DNA from 3 places in the Planococcus donghaensis genome. Region 3 is predicted to be linked to each of the others. Evidence: riboswitches for the same ligand, from Rfam matches in the RefSeq annotation. Region 3 holds a riboswitch; each other region holds the start of a gene.

Region 1 (2,208 bases), 1.6 Mb from region 3:
TCCAGTCCATAAAAGGTCCCTCGTTTCACTATGATTTTATAGTTAAGCATACCCGTTATCGACTTAGTTTAAATCCATTTTACATAGGCGATAAATTAAAAATCGTTCACGCGGTTCTTTATGGAAATCGGGCAACTGAATTTCTTTTACTAATAGAAAAGCTGTGCTCGTTTCTAAGTACTCGCTATACTCTTGTGGGGCAAAAAATAAAACGATATCGACTGTTCGCGGAGCCTCTTCAGCAGAGCGCAAAACATTATTGAGAAAAGAGATGAATACTTGCACTGAAAAAGGATTAAAAAAGTAAAATTTATTGTCTTGGTCTGCGACTTGGTAGTCTTGTGCTAAGCAATTATAGAAGCTAATGCTCGACTCAGCGTCTTCGTGCTGCTCAAGATACCTTTTTTTATTTTCAAGAGCTTCAGCGTAAAATACCGGATTCATCTCAATTCCAGCACTTTTTGTTCCAAAGAAATGATAAACATAAAAGTTTAAACGTCCTTTGCCACATCCAACATCGACAAGTTGATCTTCTGAAATCACCGGATAATGTGTGAACAACACATCGAGTAAATCATACGGAGTTGGCTCATAGCGATGATGATGTAGAGAATCGGTAAATCCTTGTTGGTGCCCCACAGTTATGATGTTTAGGTGATTGTCATACACTTGCTCGTCCATTTCGTCCCACTTCCTTCCTCACTAAAATTTTACGTTTTCATCTTGCAATTAACAGAGATATTTGTTATAGTACAGCTAATTCAATATTTCTTGCTCCATTTTTATGGAGTAGGATAGAGGCGCAAAAACCATCAGTACGCAAAATGAGGACGATGAGGTCCATTGACGTTTGCCGAAAGGGGGATTTGCCGAAGTGACGGAAAGCTCATATTTCCGTGCGCTGGGTCTGTATTTAACAAATGCAGGACTGTCATATAGGTAACTATATGGAGGGCTATCTGATGCACAGGAACGAATGGTAAACATTGTTTCTACTGCAGCAACAGGACCCCCTGTTGCTGCTTTTTTGTTTATTCCTGACTGGCCCCTCACCTCTAAGCTACGAAAAAAATTAGAAAAGGGTGTGTTGTTTATGAATTTCGGCCAAATTATTACAGCAATGGTAACACCGTTCGACCAACAAGGAGAAATCGATTTCCCAGCAACCAAAAAACTAATCGAGCATTTAATCGCGAACGGCTCTGATGGCCTTGTTGTTGCCGGTACAACAGGTGAATCACCTACCTTATCAATCGAGGAGAAAGTAGAGTTATTCCAATTTACCGTAAACACAGTCGCGGGTCGAATTCCGGTTATTGCAGGAACGGGATCGAATAATACGCGTGCTTCTATTTCATTGACGCAACAAGCAGAAGAAGTCGGTGTTGACGGCGTCATGCTTGTAACGCCATATTACAATAAACCTTCACAAGAAGGCATGTACCAACATTTCCAAGCGATCGCCGAGTCTACGAATTTGCCTGTGATGCTTTATAACATTCCTGGTCGCAGCGTAGTTAATTTGTCTCCTGAGACAATCATTCGCTTATCCCAAATTAGCAATATTGTTTCCGTTAAAGAAGCGAGTGGCGATTTAGACGCCGCAGCACAAATTATCGAAAATACGCCTGACTCTTTTACTGTTTACAGCGGTGATGATAGCTTAACACTGCCAATGCTATCAATCGGTGGAACTGGAATTGTTTCGGTTTCTGCACACATTATTGGCAACGATATGCAAGACATGATCACAAGCTTTAAAACAGGTGATGTAAAAACAGCAGCAGCTATTCACAGACGCTTAGTGCCTACGATGAAAGCATTGTTTGCTGCACCAAATCCAACTCCAGTTAAAGCAGCTCTTAACATTACGGGCGTTCAAGTAGGCGGCGTTCGCTTGCCAATGATTCCATTAACAGTAGAAGAAACCGTGACGTTACGTGCATCTTTACCTGATTTGCATTCAAAAGCAGTAACAAACTAAAGCCGAAAAAACGCTGAAGTTCATCATGAACTTCAGCGTTTTTTTGATTTGATTTATATTAGTCCGTAAGCACAATTTCTGCCGTCTGCTTTTGCTTTGTAAAGGTAACTGTCTGCCCGCGACAGCCAGCTGCTAGTATCATCACCAGGCAAATATACCGCGACTCCAATACTGACAGTAACCGATACACTCTGCCAATTAGCTACCTCCATATGCTTGCATAT
Region 2 (2,208 bases), 200 kb from region 3:
TACATGAAGGTGCGATGACACGATATAATTTTCATAAAATGTTGCCTCATCCGATTAATCCGTGTGTAGTGGAGTTAAGCGGTGCAGAATTAAAAGAGATTTATTTGCAGTCTTTAAATTCAGAATGGCCACAAATTGAGTTAAAAGGAATGGGTTTCCGCGGAGCAGTATTTGGTAAAATGATTCATTTGAACATGGAAATCATTGACCGCCGTCTTTATATTAAAGGTCAACGGGTTGTACACGATCAAAAATATCAATTGGTTACGTTAGACATGCTGACATTTGGTTATTTTTTCCCGAGTTTAAAAAGAGCGACGAAAACATATTTCATGCCAGAATTTCTGCGTGATGTATTCGGTCAATATTTTCATAACAAAGCGATAAAATAGTAATGACAGTTGGAATATATATTCAGTTGATTTTGTAGTGATTTTGGGCTATGCTAAAGAAGAAAGTTATAATGGTGGGTAGAGGCTGCAGGACTAATCAGTAGGGTGCGCGAGTGTGACCGCGTTGAACGCATCTGAAAGGAAGTTTTGCCGAAATTTATTTCTTATGGTCATAGGAAGTGGATTGGGGTCATTCTGAACAAGAATGTCACTGTCATTTGAGCGCAAGTTTGAATGGAGGGCTACAGGGTTGTTTGATGTTTTATCGCACAGACGAATTGTAGAAGGCTGACTGAATCCAAGTGGAGAGGTCAGCCTTTTTTGTCTCAATTTCACCCATCAAAAATAAGGAGGAGTTATTTTGGAGAATACAATTTTTTCGATCTTGCCACCGATTATTGCAATTGTAATGGTCCTATTAACACGCCGTGTACTATTGTCATTAGGTGCAGGTATTGTGGCAGCAGCTATTATCCTTACGTGGTTTTCGCCACTTGAGGCCTTGCAGGAACTTGCTACATCATTCGCAATTATTTTTTGGGACGGCGGTTTTAACGCTTATAATGTCTTTATCCTATTGTTTCTACTATTGTTGGGAGTTATTACAGCGTTTGTTAGTCTCTCAGGAGGCAGTCATGCTTTCGCCGAATGGGCATCAAATCACATTAAATCTCGCCGTGGTGCCAAAGTATTAACGGTTGTTCTTGGAATGGTCATCTTTATCGATGATTATTTTAATGCATTGACTGTTGGGCAAGTAGCACGTCCAATTACAGACAAATACAAAGTTTCGCGTGCGAAACTCGCTTACTTTATTGATTCGACTGCAGCACCGGTTTGCGTAGTTTCTCCTGTATCAAGTTGGGGAGCAGCAATTATCGGTATTATAGCTACCATTTTAGCTGGACAAACTTTCGTCGAATATTCTGCACTTGAAGCATTTCTTTGGATGGCACCAATGAACTTTTATGTGGTTGCTTCACTTGCCATCGTCTTTTTTGTCGCAATTCGCGATGTTGATTTTGGCGAAATGAAAAAACACGAAGTGCTAGCTATTTCAAAAGGACAGCTTTTTGATCCTGAAAAAACAATTCCAGGTGAAATGAAAGAAGAATTTCCATCTCATTCACATGGACACGTGAGAGATTTATTGCTTCCGATTTTACTGTTGATCGTTGGAACAGTGGTTGCAATGATTTGGACTGGCTACCAAAATGCTGGCCAAGTATTTGATATTTGGTTAATCTTTGAAAATACCGATGTACCAGCTTCATTATTAGTAGGGGGAGTATTAGGTGCTTTAACATCTATTATTCTTTACGCACTACAAATGAAAACAAACAAAACAGCTAATGTTGGCTGGATTGGCAAAGGGATCTGGGCAGGTATCAAATCTATGATGGGTGCCGTTTTAATCCTAATATTTGCTTGGTCATTGACTTCCTTAATTGGTGGATTAGAAACAGGCGCATATTTAGCGGGTGTCGTTTCTGACGGCAATGTTCCTACAGCGATTTTGCCAGTCTTATTGTTTGTATTAGCTGGCGTTATGGCTTTTTCTACAGGAACTTCTTGGGGTTCTTTCGGTATTCTTTTACCGATCGCTGGAACAATTATGATTGAAGCGGAACCAGCTCTATTATTGCCAGCACTATCAGCAGTTTTAGCAGGTGCTGTATTTGGTGACCATTGTTCACCGATTTCTGATACGACCATCTTGTCCTCAACAGGAGCAGGAAGTAACCATATGGACCATGTTTTAACGCAAATACCGTATGCACTAACAGCTGCGGGCATTGCTGCTGTCGGGTATATT
Region 3 (2,208 bases):
TAGCGAAAAAAAATGCAGAAGTAGCAATCAAAGAGAAGTTCCAGTTGTTAGAGCGCCAAGAAGAACGGACAATTGGTGCATGTGTAGATTTAGGAGAAGCAATGAATATCGAAACGCCATTACGTATTGAAGCTTTTGATAACTCGCACATTCAAGGTGCAGATGCTGTTTCCGCAATGATTACGTTTATTGACGGGAAACCATCTAAAAAAGACTACCGTAAATACAAAACACGAAACGCATCAAAACCGGATGATTATGCAGCAATGCGTGAAGTGATTCGTCGACGCTATTCACGTGTTTTAAAAGATGGTTTACCTTTACCAGATTTGATCGTTATCGATGGTGGGAAAGGACAAATGGAGTCGGCGCGTGAAATTTTAGAAGATGAACTTGGTTTGTCGATTCCTATTGCGGGACTTGCAAAAGACACCAAGCACCAAACTTCACAATTATTATACGGTTCACCAGCTGAAATTGTACCGCTTAAACGAACGAGTGAAGCTTTTTATTTGTTGCAACGAATACAAGACGAAGTTCACCGATTTGTTATTACGTTTCATCGTCAATTGCGTGGTAAGAATTCAATACAATCCGCACTAGACGGTCTGCAAGGCGTAGGGCCGAAACGGAAACAGCAATTGCTAAAGCATTTTGGATCTGTCAAAAAAATTAAAGAAGCATCTGTAGAGGAAATTAAAGAAGCGGGAATGCCGGAAGCTTTGGCACAGTCCATCGAAAAGCATTTCACAGAAGATACATTGCCAAGTGAATCATAACGTGGTATTGTAGTGAATAATTAAATCACTTGGAAAAGTGATGATAGAGGCGCGGACGTCAATAGTAAGCATTCGGAGATTTGCAGAATCTGAGATGGATGGTGAAAGGGGCGATCGCCGAAGTGTGCGTTTTACTGCTATTGCGCATGCTGGTTCTGCATTTAAGAAGTGCAGGGCTGTCAGAGTCAATCTCTGGAGGGCTATCTCACATGGACGTTTTTCGTACATGATAAAAGAGGTAGTTTGCCGCGTATGCGGTGGGCTGCCTTTTTTCGTGTCTAGTTGAAAAATCACTAGTCATTTTGAGGGCCACATACTAAATGTGGGAGTGGATAGAATGGAAACAATTGTTATGAAATTTGGTGGAACATCTGTTGCGACACCGGAAAAAATTATTGGTGTGGCGAAAAGAGCAATTCGTGAAAAAGAAAAAGGCAAACGCGTTGTCATTGTTGTTTCGGCGATGGGCAAAACAACCGATACATTACTCGGGTTAGCTGGGGAAATTTCATCAAATCCGCCAAAGCGTGAGATGGATATGTTATTAGCCACAGGAGAGCAAGTAACGATTTCTTTATTGGCGATGGCTTTTAAAAAATTGGGTCATGAAGCTTTATCATTTACCGGTTGGCAAGCTGGAATCGAAACCGAATCGGTTCCGCGCAACGCACGCATCGAACAGATTCATACAGAACGCCTTGAACGTGTATTGGATAAAGGCTATTTTTGTGTAGTGGCTGGTTTCCAAGGCGTAGACAAAATCGGCAATATTACCACACTTGGTAGAGGTGGATCAGATACGACAGCAGTAGCGCTTGCAGCTGCTTTAAAAGCAGAGAAATGTGAAATTTATACAGACGTTAATGGCGTTTATACATCTGATCCAAGATATGTCACGGGTGCGCGTAAACTCCAGCAAATTTCTTATGACGAAATGTTAGAGCTGGCCAATCTTGGGGCGGGTGTACTGCATCCGCGAGCAGTCGAATTCGCAAAAAACAATCATGTACCATTATCTGTCAGAGCAAGTTATTCAGACGAGCCTGGCACAATCATACAAGAGGTGATCACTGTGGAAACAAACTTAATCGTTAGAGGCGTGGCATTTGAACCTGGAGTCGCGCGTGTAACTGTCACTTATAAAAAACCGTTTAATGGCTCGCTTGCTAATATTTTTAATAAGCTAGCAGAAAATCAAATTGACGTTGATATCATCGTTCAAAGTATTAGCGACGAGTTTCCGCCTTCGGTTTCTTTTTCGATCAGTCAAGAAAGTCTCGAAGAAACGCGCCGTGTTCTAACTGAAGCACAAGAAGAAATTGGGTTCCTATCATTAAATGTGGAAGTTGGTTTGTCAAAAGTTTCAATAGTAGGATCAGGCATGGTGTCAAACCCAGGGGTTGCTGCACGTATGTTTGATATTTTAAGA

The links. A riboswitch is a leader RNA that binds a small molecule or an ion and turns the genes downstream of it on or off. The one in region 3 is predicted to bind lysine.
Region 1: linked by a shared signal. The riboswitch ahead of dapA (4-hydroxy-tetrahydrodipicolinate synthase) and the one ahead of BCM40_RS06535 (aspartate kinase) in region 3 are both predicted to bind lysine.
Region 2: linked by a shared signal. The riboswitch ahead of BCM40_RS05460 (Na+/H+ antiporter NhaC family protein) and the one ahead of BCM40_RS06535 (aspartate kinase) in region 3 are both predicted to bind lysine.

Annotation. Positions count from the first base shown of each region.
Region 1 covers NZ_CP016543.2:2,989,125-2,991,332, forward strand. Annotated here, with positions in the region: gene ypfJ (KPN_02809 family neutral zinc metallopeptidase) at 1-10, opposite strand, end outside; gene BCM40_RS14710 (class I SAM-dependent methyltransferase) at 64-681, opposite strand; lysine riboswitch at 788-966, shown strand; gene dapA (4-hydroxy-tetrahydrodipicolinate synthase) at 1,094-1,984, shown strand; gene BCM40_RS14720 (GGDEF domain-containing protein) at 2,038-2,208, opposite strand, start outside.
Region 2 covers NZ_CP016543.2:1,102,879-1,105,086, forward strand. Annotated here, with positions in the region: gene BCM40_RS05455 (bifunctional metallophosphatase/5'-nucleotidase) at 1-392, shown strand, start outside; lysine riboswitch at 464-645, shown strand; gene BCM40_RS05460 (Na+/H+ antiporter NhaC family protein) at 754-2,208, shown strand, end outside.
Region 3 covers NZ_CP016543.2:1,304,036-1,306,243, forward strand. Annotated here, with positions in the region: gene uvrC (excinuclease ABC subunit UvrC) at 1-779, shown strand, start outside; lysine riboswitch at 816-990, shown strand; gene BCM40_RS06535 (aspartate kinase) at 1,117-2,208, shown strand, end outside.